DNA from 2 places in the Lysinibacillus sp. G4S2 genome. Region 1 is predicted to be linked to the other one. Evidence: a T-box and tRNA genes for the amino acid it is inferred to sense, from the RefSeq annotation. Region 1 holds a T-box; the other holds one or more tRNA genes.
The links. A T-box is a leader RNA that pairs with one kind of tRNA and senses whether it is charged. The one in region 1 lies ahead of tyrS (tyrosine--tRNA ligase), so its partner is inferred to be a tRNA-Tyr.
Positions count from the first base shown of each region.

Region 2: it has a tRNA-Tyr gene. The T-box ahead of tyrS (tyrosine--tRNA ligase) is inferred to sense a tRNA for this amino acid. The anticodon was not compared.

Region 1 is NZ_JAUCFJ010000002.1:5,233,901-5,240,352, reverse strand. Features, by position in the region: gene QUF91_RS26720 (GNAT family N-acetyltransferase) at 263-766, shown strand; gene QUF91_RS26715 (DUF7010 family protein) at 1,079-1,615, shown strand; T-box leader at 1,842-2,083, shown strand; gene tyrS (tyrosine--tRNA ligase) at 2,219-3,199, shown strand; gene tnpC (IS66 family transposase) at 3,285-4,856, opposite strand; gene tnpB (IS66 family insertion sequence element accessory protein TnpB) at 4,919-5,272, opposite strand; gene QUF91_RS26695 (hypothetical protein) at 5,269-5,463, opposite strand; gene QUF91_RS26690 (hypothetical protein) at 5,602-5,793, shown strand; gene QUF91_RS26685 (methyl-accepting chemotaxis protein) at 5,925-6,452, opposite strand, start outside.
Region 2 is NZ_JAUCFJ010000002.1:5,375,559-5,382,010, forward strand. Features, by position in the region: gene QUF91_RS27455 (coenzyme F420-0:L-glutamate ligase) at 1-1,174, shown strand, start outside; gene QUF91_RS27460 (hypothetical protein) at 1,227-1,376, shown strand; tRNA gene QUF91_RS27465 (tRNA-Tyr) at 1,550-1,622, opposite strand; gene QUF91_RS27470 (RNA ligase family protein) at 1,711-2,346, opposite strand; gene QUF91_RS27475 (AAA family ATPase) at 2,370-3,326, opposite strand; gene helD (RNA polymerase recycling motor HelD) at 3,935-6,241, shown strand; gene QUF91_RS27485 (amino acid ABC transporter ATP-binding protein) at 6,311-6,452, opposite strand, start outside.

The DNA.
Region 1 (6,452 bases):
GCTTTAATGGAGGAAATATCATAGAAATGATCAAACTTTTTTATAAAAACCAAACTTAAATTTGCTAGAGAAGAATCCATTTTGATCAATCTTTTTTCAAAATGGATTCTTTTATTTATCGAACATGTTTATGAGGTGGTTTTAATCAAAAAATTTATTTCAAAGAAACACCAGCAACTTTAGATGATTTTCGCACCATCTTTTGCATAATTAAAAATATGAGTATTTCGAAAAAAGAAAAGGACAGGAGTTAAAATCAAATATGTTTGAGGATGCTAAAAAAATAGTTTTTAGGCCTTTAAAAAGTGATGATTATAAATTTGTTCTTCATTGGAGTATGGACGAAAAGTTTTGTGAAGCTAATGGGTGGGAAAAAAATCGGGATGAAGAAGAATTATATAATTGGTGGCAATGCTGTGTGAATATGGATCGTAAGGATTTTATTCGCTTAGGAATTGAATATGAGAAAAGATTAATTGGTTATGTAGATTTAGCAGAGATTCAAAATAGCCGTGCAGAAATAGGTATTGCTATTGGTGAAAGTCAGTTGTGGGGAAAGGGTATAGGAACTACCGTAACCCGAATGTTTATTAATTATGCGTTCGAGAAGTTTAGTATTACAAAATTTTATAGTGAAACACATGAAACTAATTATCGTTCAAGAAAAATGATGGACAAGTTAGGTTTTAAAGAAATTAGTAGAAACGGGAGCGAATTTTATTTAAACAAGGAAACACCTCTTATACAGTATAAATTGTATCTGTAGTTTTACTTAGGGGGCTATGTTAAATTATTGTATTTCTAAAAATATACAACTTGTATATAAGTTGATTGGAGTAAAGGTTAGACACCACTAGGTAAGCACCCAGTCGGAACGGAAATTAACCACACGTTATGGTGATGAGCCACGATACTATATCTCTTAAATTAAAGAAGTAAAAATGAGATTTAATCAACGGTATAACCATCTAGATGGATGAAATATCTTTGAATGGTAAAAATTAAAAAAAGTAATAGAAAATTATTCTAAAAAATGTTATATATTATATTGGAAACATATTAATAGGAGCTGAGTTTTTTGGAATTAAATACATCGAGAGATGATATAGCACTGCGAGGGAAGCGAGGTTTACATTTTATCCTTGCATCAATAATTATTTGGAGTTCAATTTTTATAATATGGTTGCTTCCGATAAATGATATATCAACTAGAAATTTATTAACATTTTGTTTTACTGCAGTACTTTTACCATTGGCTTTTCTAATTTCGAAATTAGTTAAGGCAGAATTTTCAACCAAAGATAACCCATTAAATAACTTAGGTATAATATTTTCCTGTAATCAAATTTTATATATTTTGATTGCTATATGGATTTATCAAGCAGTTCCTGAAAAATTAGTTATGATATTAGCTATAATATTTGGAGCGCACTTATTACCTTTTGGATGGTTATATAAATCTAATGCATATTATGTAATGGCTATAATCGTTTCTTTAACGTCTTTGATTATAGGAGTTAATTTTAGTCCAACAATATTGGCTCTTGTTATGATCTTTTTGGAGATTGTATTTTCAATATGGTTATATTTCGAAATGAAAAATGTTAAACAGTAGGATAGCTATAGTCCCAACAATAATTGGGAAAAAAATTTAAGCAACGCATTTTGATCTTTGTTCAAACTAGATGCCACCAGGAAAGCACCAAGTCGGTATGGAAATCAATCTGCGGTAGTTTAAAAATTAGGCAGAAAATTAATTTATTGACAATTTGAATAATAATACTATAATAATCAACAAGATTGCATAACGAAGAATTGTTGAAAACAATTTGGAGTATAAGAGTAAAGCGTTGAAGAGAACGAGTAATTTTAATGGAACTTACAGAAAGTAGCCGGTTGATGAGAGGCACAAGGAAAGTTAAAATGAATACATCTTGGAGCTGCGTACCGAACTTTAGTAGGCTACGACGGGTTTGCATCCGTAATCAATGCAAAGGTATCGCAATTTAGCCGTACCTATTGAGGAGAGTTATGTGAATGACTCTTAAATTAAGGTGGTAACACTTTCATACACGTCCTTTAGGTTAATTCCTAAAGGGCGTTTTTTTTATCTTCATTCAGCAGAAGAGCATCTGCTGAAATGAAGATAAAGCCTCAGGCAGATGTCACGGATTTTTGCTCTTGCAATATTAATTCAAAATTTAAGGAGTTGTATTGTATGTTTTTAAAACCAGAGGAACAATTAGAAATTATTCAAAAAGGTGTAGATAAGATTGTTAATGCAGAAGAGTTATTAGCAAAATTGGAGCATTCTTTTAAAGAACAAAAGCCTTTAACGATTAAGCTCGGTTTAGATCCTTCTGCACCAGACATTCATTTAGGGCATGCTGTTGTTCTACGAAAAATTAAACAAATGCAAGATTTAGGTCATCGTGTTGTAATTATTATCGGCGATTTTACAGGCCGTATAGGGGATCCAACGGGAAAGGCAAAAGGGCGCGTCGCACTAAGTGATGACATTGTAAAGGAAAATGCTAAAACATATTGTGAGCAAATTTTTAAAATTTTAGATAATGAAAAAACGACTGTACGTTTTAATAGTGAGTGGTTATCAAAATTAACATTTGAAGAAGTCATTAAATTAGCTGCGACCACTTCTGTAGCGCGTATTTTAGAACGTGATGATTTCCAAAAACGCTATAACAGTCAAGTGCCAATTGGTATTCATGAATTCTTCTATCCTTTGATGCAAGCGTATGATTCAGTCGAAATTTCTGCTGATATTGAATTAGGGGGTACCGATCAAACGTTTAATATTTTAATGGGGCGTACTTTACAAAAGCATTTAGGATACGAAAAACAAATTGCTATCTTCATGCCGTTATTAGAAGGCTTAGATGGTGTTGAAAAAATGAGCAAAAGCTTAGGGAATTATATTGGAGTAAATGAAGCACCAGAAGTAATGTTCAAAAAAGTAATGGAAGTACCTGATGCATTAATTATTAAATACTTTGAGCTAGCAACAGATGAGCATCCTAAAGTGATTGAGGAAGTGAAAAATCGATTATCAAAAGGTGAAAATCCTCGAGATATAAAACTAGAATTAGCAGAGATTATTACTACTTTATATTATGGTGAAGAAGCAACGAAGGGAGCGAAACAATATTTTGAAACAGCATTTCAAAAGAAACAAATGTAAGCCCGAATTCAAAAAAATATGCGCACCTCACGGCACGCACGACAAATGGCCAGCTTTCTGATGTTTTTTCAGATAGCTGGCTTTATTATGCACATGTAGCTTGAATCGACTCGGACCAAGGCATGTATTCTTGTAATAATTCTGGTTGTTGATGAATTGCGAGATTGGGTAAATCCGTCAAAAGCTTGACGAGGTATTTATAGAAATCTACACCATTCGCTTTTGCTGTTTCCGCTAGACTTAAGCAGATTGCATTGGCTTTTGCGCCCGCCTCACTGACAGAAAAGAGCCAGTTCTTCCTTCCTATCACGGTTGGACGGATCGCATTTTCGGCTGGATTATTATCGATTTCGATTTGCCCATTATACAAAAATGCTTTTAGTTCATTTCTTCTGTTCAACGTATACTCTGTTGCTGTGGCTAATGCGTTTTTGCCAAAGAATTGAGACTTTTCGAGCCAGTTAAAAAACTTCCGAATGACCCGTCTTGCGTAGCGCCATCTCATTTTTCGACGTTGCTTCGGCGGCAGCCCTTTGAATTTTTGCTCTAAAGCGTAGAGCTGATTACAGTAGGCCAAACCAATACGTCCGTTCTTGCTATCGACTTTTAACCAATAACGTCGAACGTGCGCCCAACAGTTGGCGAATGTGATGTTGGGTAACTTATCATAGGCAGAGTAGCCATCACAAATAATGGTGCCCTCAAAATTGGCCAAATATTCCTCCAATACCGTTCGACTTCGCGTTAACGCATGTTCAAATAGAATGATTACTGGCCCCTCAGTTGGGACTGTTCGGAATACCCAGTTATACGCGTTTGATTGTGCTCGCTTTCCATCAGAACGATTCAATACTTGGGCAACAGTTTCATCAATATGAAGTAGCGTTTTGACTGAAAGGACATTTTTCATCTCTTCATAAATTGGTAATAGCCACTCTTCTGCAACACGAATCACCCAATTCGAAAGATTTTTATCATTGGTGATTAAACCCGTACGTGCCCATTCTTTTACTTGGCGATAAAGTGGTAGGTAGAGTGAGAATTTATCATAGATGACTTTCGCCAACACCGTTGGCCCTGCGATGCTACGAGGAATCACTGCCATCGGCGCTTTCCCACGTTGAATAAACTGATTTTGTTCACGATCTTTTTTACATTGCTTACACTCATAGGCATGCTCAATATGCTGCACACGCACCAACTTGGCCGGAATAAACGCTGCTTCTTCACGGGTAATTGTGGAGCCGATTTCATGTAACTGACTTTGGCAACAGTCACATTGGAGATTTACTGGATGATGGTGAATTTCTTCCACTTCCACACCTTCTACGAATGAATCGTTACGCTTTTTCTTTTTATTTAAACGGGTCACTGTATACGTCACAGTTTCCGTGCTTTGTTCTTCTGTTTGCTCAGACCCATTAAAAGACGGATCATTATCGAATAACGAACATTGTCCATCTGGTGGTTGGTATTTTGACTTCTCCGAGCGCGAACCATAAATCATTTTGGTTAACTGGCGAACTTGTTCAGACAAGTATTTATTTTGGGCGAGTGACACGTCTAACTTTTTAGAAAGCTCTTCGTTTTGTTGCTTCATAACAGCGAGTTGCTCTTCTAATAAGTGAATTAATTTTTCTGTTGTTTCCATACTCATCTTGTTCACCACATTTCCGTTCAAATTATCTGCGGTTAATTATACCATTTAGAAAGTAGTGATTAAAAGACACCTTTTGCAGATTTCTGTATTGCCCTCGGTTGTTGAAGAGATAAACCTTCCAATAACCAACGCAATTCTTGTTGAGATAGATTTCGTACTTCCTTTTCATTTTTGGGCCATTGTAGCCTGCCATTGTCTAGACGTTTATAAAGTAGTGCAAAGCCGTCACCGTCAAAATAAAGACATTTATAGCGGTCCTTACTTATACCTGAAAATAAAAAAATCGAGTCACTATAAGGGTCCAGTTCAAACGAGTCCTGAACGAGGGTCGCTAGACCGTCAATCCCTTTACGCATGTCAGTTTTCCCGCAGACAATATAAATATTTTGCACGCGCGTAAAATCATGCTTCATTTTTGAACCAGCTCCTTCATCACAGCTTGAATGATGTGCTCATCTACGCCATTGAAGAAGGAGATTTCGCCCGCAGCAGTTTTAATCAGACAGCTTGGCCCAGCTGTCTGTTGGAAAGAATTAGTCGAGGTTGTTTCAGTTGGTATGGGATCCAGTTTAACTGGTACAATGGTTAATTTGTTAGTTGACATAAGGAAAGCACCTCCTTAGATAGATACATCTATCGTACCGGAGGTGCCAGGTTGTTTATATGCGTTATTTGATTACGGGCTTACAAACAAATCCCTGATAATATACCGTAAGTGCTAATTGAAATAGGGAAAGAATCTGTGCTAGATATAATTCCAGCATTAATGGCTAAAAACTATATAAAAAGTAAAAGTGAATTTATACGATTAATTAAACAAAATGGTGTTTCTTTAAATGGTGAAAAAATTACAGTAGATGACACTGACCGAGTTTTAATGAATGAGGAGGTTTTACAAATTGGGAAGAAACGATTTATTCGGTTTATAAAATAAGGGACCAAGTTGTACTTTTTTAGTGGAATAGTCATAAGGATTCCTTTACGAAGTGTTTGTAATCAAACTAACCAGTTGCTAAAAAAAGCTGATTCAGAGAATCAGCTTTTTTACTATAGAAATCAATATAATTAAATAGTGAATTTTTTCATTTCATCTCTTAGAGCATCAGCAATAGCATCTAGTTCCTTAGCTTTTTCAGAAACGGTCTCGATGCTTTTCATTTGTTCATTTGCGGAAGCGGAAACTTGTTCTGTTCCTGCAGAGGTTTCGACTGCAGAAGCAGAGATGTTTTGAACCACACCAATGATTTGCTCTTTGCGCTCATTCATCTCGTGAGATAAATGTTTCACCTCTTGTGCTACTTCACTCGTTTGGTCTAGAGCTGCCTTTATTGTATTAAATATCTCACTCGTATTTTCTGTAGCTTTTGCATTTTGTTCAACAATGCTAAGGCTTGTACCAATTTCCTGTACAGCATTTTTAGAAATATCCTGAATGGCGGTGATTTTGTTCTTAATATCTTCAGTTGCTATAGATGTCTGTTCTGATAATTTTCGAATTTCATCAGCAACTACTGCGAAACCTTTTCCTGCTTCGCCTACGCGAGCTGATTCAATGGATGCATTCAGTGCCAATAAATTCGTTTGAGTCGCGAT
Region 2 (6,452 bases), 140 kb from region 1:
TACAGTAGTAAGAGGTCTTCGTGGTCCAATTATTAACGAAGGCGATAATATTGAACAAATTGTTGTCGACACAGTATTAAACGCAGCAAAGATTGAAGGCTATTCAATTGAAGATCGTGACATCGTAACAGTAACAGAATCTGTCGTAGCGCGTGCACAAGGTAACTATGCATCAATCGATGACATCGCAACAGACGTAGCTGCTAAATTTGGTGACGATACTGTTGGTGTTATTTTCCCAATACTTAGCCGTAACCGTTTCGCTAACTGCTTACGTGGTATCGCTAAAGGCGTGAAGAAAGTCGTTCTTATGCTAAGCTATCCATCAGATGAGGTTGGTAATCACCTAGTTGATATCGATGAGCTAGATGTAAAAGGGATTAACCCTTGGACGGATACTTTAACTGAGGTTGAATTCCGTGAGCATTTTGGCTATAAAAAACACACATTTACAGGTGTAGATTATATTGAGTATTATAAAGAGTTAATCGAAGCTGAAGGCGCTGCTTGTGAAGTTATCTTTTCAAATAACCCAAGAACAATTTTAGACTATACGAAGAGTGTTTTAACGTGTGATATTCATACACGCTTACGTACAAAACGTATTTTAACGGCAAATGGCGCTGAAAAAGTATACAGTCTTGACAATATTTTATCTGTATCTAATAACGGTTCTGGCTTCAATGCGGAATATGGTCTACTTGGTTCAAATAAAGCAACTGAAGATAGTGTAAAATTATTCCCACACACTTGCCAACCAATTGTTGACGGCATCCAAGCAAAAATCAAAGAAGCTACTGGTAAAACAGTTGAAGTAATGGTTTACGGCGATGGCGCATTTAAAGATCCTGTAGGTAAAATTTGGGAGTTGGCAGACCCTGTCGTATCTCCTGCTTACACTGCTGGATTAGATGGCACACCAAACGAAGTAAAGCTGAAATATTTAGCAGATAACGATTTCGCAAATCTTCGTGGTGAAGAGTTAAAAGCAGCAATTTCTGAGTATATCCAAAACAAAGATGAAGATTTAACTGGGCAAATGGCCGCTCAAGGTACAACACCTCGTCGCTTAACAGACCTAATTGGTTCTCTTTCAGACTTAACTTCAGGTTCAGGTGACAAAGGAACACCAATGATTTATATTCAAGGTTATTTCGATAACTATACAAAATAAAAAGAGTATAAAGATGAACTCCCATTTTCGTTTGGGAGTTCTTTTTTTAATAGTGGATCTGCTTAAATATCGACGCTATATCAAAAACGCTACCCCATCCTTAAGTAACAGGTTCCCTTTTGAGGTGCAAACAGGGGAAAAGCATGTTAAAAAGCGGCTCATAGGACGCCCCCAGGAAGCTTTGCTCTGTGCGAAAGCGTAGCGACAGCAACAACAAATGTTTTCTGTAGCGAAAGCGAAGCGTCAGCTACAAAGCGCCCAGTCGGAACGGAAATCAACCACACGGTTTGGTGAAGAGCCAAAATTATAGAAAGATAGAAAAAAGCAGTAGTAATAAGGATCAAGCCCTTGTCACTACTGCTTTTCATTTATTTAGTGAGGATGACAGGAATCGAACCTGTTAAATCCCTATCCTATAAAGGGACATGCTACCACTACATCTTCCTCATATACATTATGTATTTTTAACCCCATTAAGAATTACATTTTTCTCAGTCCTTTTGCTTTATAGTAGATTAAATCTTTTCAAATAACACTTATTTCAATTGATTAGGCATCATTTCTTCATTTAACCAATGTTCACTTGTTCGAACATGATTCTTTCTAACAAATTTCCCTAGGTTATATTGAAAATCATCATAATGGAAAGCAGCCGCATTTCTAATAACATACCCTTCCTGCTCACCCCCAAGAAGTGATTTCCCTGTAAAAGTCTTCTTTATTTTTTCTTCATCGAAAATGCCTCGATATACTACAGGTACTGTTTCTATGCCCAGTTTAGCTGCATAGTCGACGGTTTCATCCCAGCTTAAACAAATATTTTTGTCATTCCAAATACTGAATAAATAAAAGTAACTAGTTAATTCATTGTAGTAAATGGAGTGCTTGGCATAAACGTTTTCACCACATAATCTCCAATCTTCTGGAATCTGAAATGCAAATGTAGCATGAAATGTTTTTACCCAATGCCTAGATGGATGATCTCCTGAATTTATGCTTCTAGCATGCATATAGTTGTGATAAAGTGTTGTTCCTTCACCATCCAATTTTTCGGTTACAACAACCTCTTTTCCAAGAAAATGATCCACATTTTTAGCAACCTTATCATCGTGTGTGTACCCTCTACTCCACGGCAAATGAAAGCTTCTTGGATATTTCATCAAATTGGTCATAATCTCACTTCCTTTGTTTATATCTATTTGGCAAATTGATCTGCCTCGCGAAAGAAATAAAGCTTTGTTAATAAGTCAGCATTTACTAAATGATAAATCTTACTTCCTCCCTTATCGCCCCCATATTGAATTAACATATGAAATTGCACTAAATTAACAACCTTTAAAACAAAGTCTTCTTCAAAGCCTAGCTCTAATAAAAAATGGCATACCATTTGAGCAGATACATTTTCATGTCCATAATACCCATATCTTTGTTGTAATTCTTTATATTTTTTACAAAATGGTTTGCCTACATCATGAAATAAAGCGGCAATTTGTAATGCTAGCTTGTCACTCTCCATATAGTATTCGTTCATATATTCATAAACAAAATACGTATGCTGACAAAGTAAAAATTGATGATATGGATTTTCTTGATTAAATTGATAAATCTCTTTAAATAGTTGGACTGATCTCAACTTTTGAAAAAGCTCATCATATGCGGGTTCGCTTTGGATTAGTGAAAGAAACTGCTCTTTCGAGATTTCATACGGACTCGATTCATGTACAATATGCACCTCATCAAATCCCTCCCCCAATATCGGAAACTCTAAATTCTTCCTCATTTTATCCATTATTATTAACGGAACTTTTCTCTTTCTTTGTTGATTTCTTGTTATACACAACGCATATGGTGTATCAAAATAATAGCATACAGTCTTCACATCGTCAGACAATTTACCCAATGCAAACATCCAACGTTCCCGTTCGATATTTGTCGCATCAACAATGACAGATTGACCTCTAGCCACAAATTCATTTAAACGTTCATACAAAACACGAAATACTATTCGTGATTTCTGTCTTGCAACGTCACCAAATAACTCTTGACGTATAGCATCACTTGAAAGAACAACTGCATTTTCGCTTTTGGCTAGTCTCTTAACAAACGTGCTCTTGCCGCTTCCAGGTAACCCAACTGTAAATATCACCTTCATTTTTTCACCCCCTTTCAAGTGTCTATATCATTTATAGAAACCTATTCTTTAGTTAGCAATTAACTTCTACCCTTCTTTCTTTATCAAAAATTAACCATCGTCTCAATTAAAGTATAGAGATTAATTTTTGATGGTTAAAATGATAACGAAGTCACACAGGGATAATCACCATAACGTGGTGTTGATTTTCGTTTCAACAGGGCGCTTTCCCGGGAGCGTCCCATGAGCCCTCTTAGGTCTACACTACGTAGGTCACGAAGGCGTTATCACAAGACATGATGTTTCAGCCTTCGTTCCTCTACCAACTAGCTCCAGGTTCTCATCTGTGACGCCGATCCCCAAGGAGTCGACTGCCCGAACACCAAAATATAGGTGACCGTCCATAAAAAGGAACATTCTTCAAAAGGGAAAAATTAGGATATAAAAAGGACTGCTCCAACTTTTCCGGAACAGTCTTTTTATTAAAAATTTGATTTTCCCTTATAATTTTATTATATCATAAATTTCCCATAATTACTAGACTATACTTCTTTCTGAACTGGCTGTATGATAAATTTCTCGATTCAAAAACCATACAAATAATTATATGGAGAGGACTGTGAGTAACGTTGGAAAAGCAATATGAATGGACAGAAGAAAAACAATATCTTGTTCTTTGTTTAAACACAGTTGGTCACAAAAAAGAGGAATTAATACGAAAAGGAGAAGATTTTAGAGACAATGTTTTAACGTTAAGGAAAACCTTTTGGGACGACGTCAGAGTGAATTTAGATACGCCAGAGGACCTAGACGAGACCTATTATGCTATCAAACAACAGGCAGAGCTCCTTTCTGATTCCGAGCATGCTCAGCAACGTGCCATCAAGGATGTAAAAATTTACTATCGTTTACAGCAATCACCCTATTTTGCTCGTATTGATTTTTTACAGGATGGTCATAACGAACCTTTAAAGATTTATATCGGTGTCACAACCTTAATGGATGAAGAGAATGAAAACATATTAATTTATGATTGGCGAGCCCCTATATCAAGTATGTATTATGATTATACGTCTGGCCCAGCTACTTATGAAACGGCAACTGAAGAAATTCAAGGTGAAATGCTTTTAAAACGGCAATTTATCATTAAGAATGGTCAATTACAATCGATGTTTAATACAGGTTTAACGATTGGTGATGACTTATTACTCGATATTCTCGCTCAAAATGCAAACGAACATATCCGGAGCATTGTCGCAACGATTCAAGCTGAGCAAAATAAAATTATTCGACATGTCAACACTCCTTATCTCATCGTAGAGGGTGTAGCGGGTAGTGGAAAAACAGCTGTTGCTCTCCAACGTGTTGCTTATTTGTTGTATCATTATCGAGACCAAATTACTGCTGATCAAATTTTATTAATTACACCTAATCAGCTCTTTAATCAATATGTTCATACCGTTTTACCGGATTTAGGTGAAGATAATATGCAGCAATTAACTTTCTCCGAATATGCAACAAAACGTTTAGGTCGACAGTTCCAATTGGAATATCCTTATGAGCAATTGGAGTCACTTTTAACAGAGAAAGATGAGCCGCTCTACCAAACGAAGCTTACGATTATTTCTTTTAAAGCTAGCCTCCAATATCGAGAATTGATGGACAAATACATTCAGGTCCTTGCACACGAAGGTTTACTTTTTAAAAATATTGTTTTTCGCGGAGAGAGAATTATTACAGCTCAAGAAATTGCTGAATACTTTTATTCGTTCAATGCCACAATTCCCATCCCAAATCGACTGCAATTAGTGACAGAATGGTTATTACAACGATTATCGAAAATGGAAAAAGCAGAACGGACTAAAGAATGGGTAGAAGAGGCTAGTGAGCTTTTAGACATTGAAGAGTATACAAAAACCTATAGCGAGCTTTTACATGAAGGTCGGTTTTCAGAAAACTCTTTTGATGATTTTGAGCAAGAGCGTAAGAAATTAGCCATCCAAATTGTTAAAAAACAGTTCAAGCCACTTCGTCAATCTGTGAAGCAATTAAAATTCGTTCATATGTTAGGCATTTATCGTCAATTGTTTAACATGAACAATACTATTCACCAGCAATTACAGAACTTTTTACCCGACTGTTGGGGAGAAATCTGTCAACATACACTCCCTAATTTAGCAAAGCGCATTATTTCGTATGAAGATGCGGCTCCATTTTTATACTTACAGGACAAAATAGAAGGTCAACGAACAAATACGATGATTCGTCATGTTTTAGTTGATGAAGCACAAGACTATTCTCCATTTCAGCTATTTGTATTACAACAATTATTCCCACGTGCACGTATGACGATATTGGGTGATGGACATCAAACCATCCATCCTCATACCTTTAATAACCCCTCACTGCTGACGCCACAATTATATGGTGAACAAGCAGAAAAAATGATATTAACGAAAAGTTATCGCTCAACAAAACAAATTATTCACCTAACTTCGAAGATTTTACATGAGGACGCAAAAGTAGAAGCCTTTAATCGAACGGGTCCCGAACCGACTATCACGATCGTTCCGAATGAAATAGATTTAAATGAACAGCTTGTCGAAAAGATAAAAAACTTGTCCCTAAATTTCGAAACAATTGCAGTCATCTGTAAAACAGAGCAAGAATGTACGAAGGTTTTTGATCAAATGAAAGACCAAGTAGATATTCAGCTCATTACCCATCATACAAATCAATTTAAAAAAGGCATTTTACTATTACCTGCTTATATGGCAAAAGGAATTGAATTCGATGCTGTATTGCTTTATAATGCCTCCGCAGCTAATTATTTTAGAGAAACAGAACGCCATTATTTCTACACAGCTTGTACACGAGCTATGCACGAATTGCATATCTATGCTATTAACGAGTTAACACATTTTTTAGATATTTAATTTCAAAAAAGAGAATTTGCTTGCTTTCACGGAAGGCTTGCAGATTCTCTTTTTGTTCTTTTATTATCTTTAAATGTAGTAATTATAATCCTCTGGAATCACACGTTTTAAGAATTTCTTCGTGCGTTCCTCTTTCGGATTAACGAATATATCATAAGGGCTTCCTTCCTCTACAACGACACCACCGTCCATAAAAATTACTCGGTTGGCG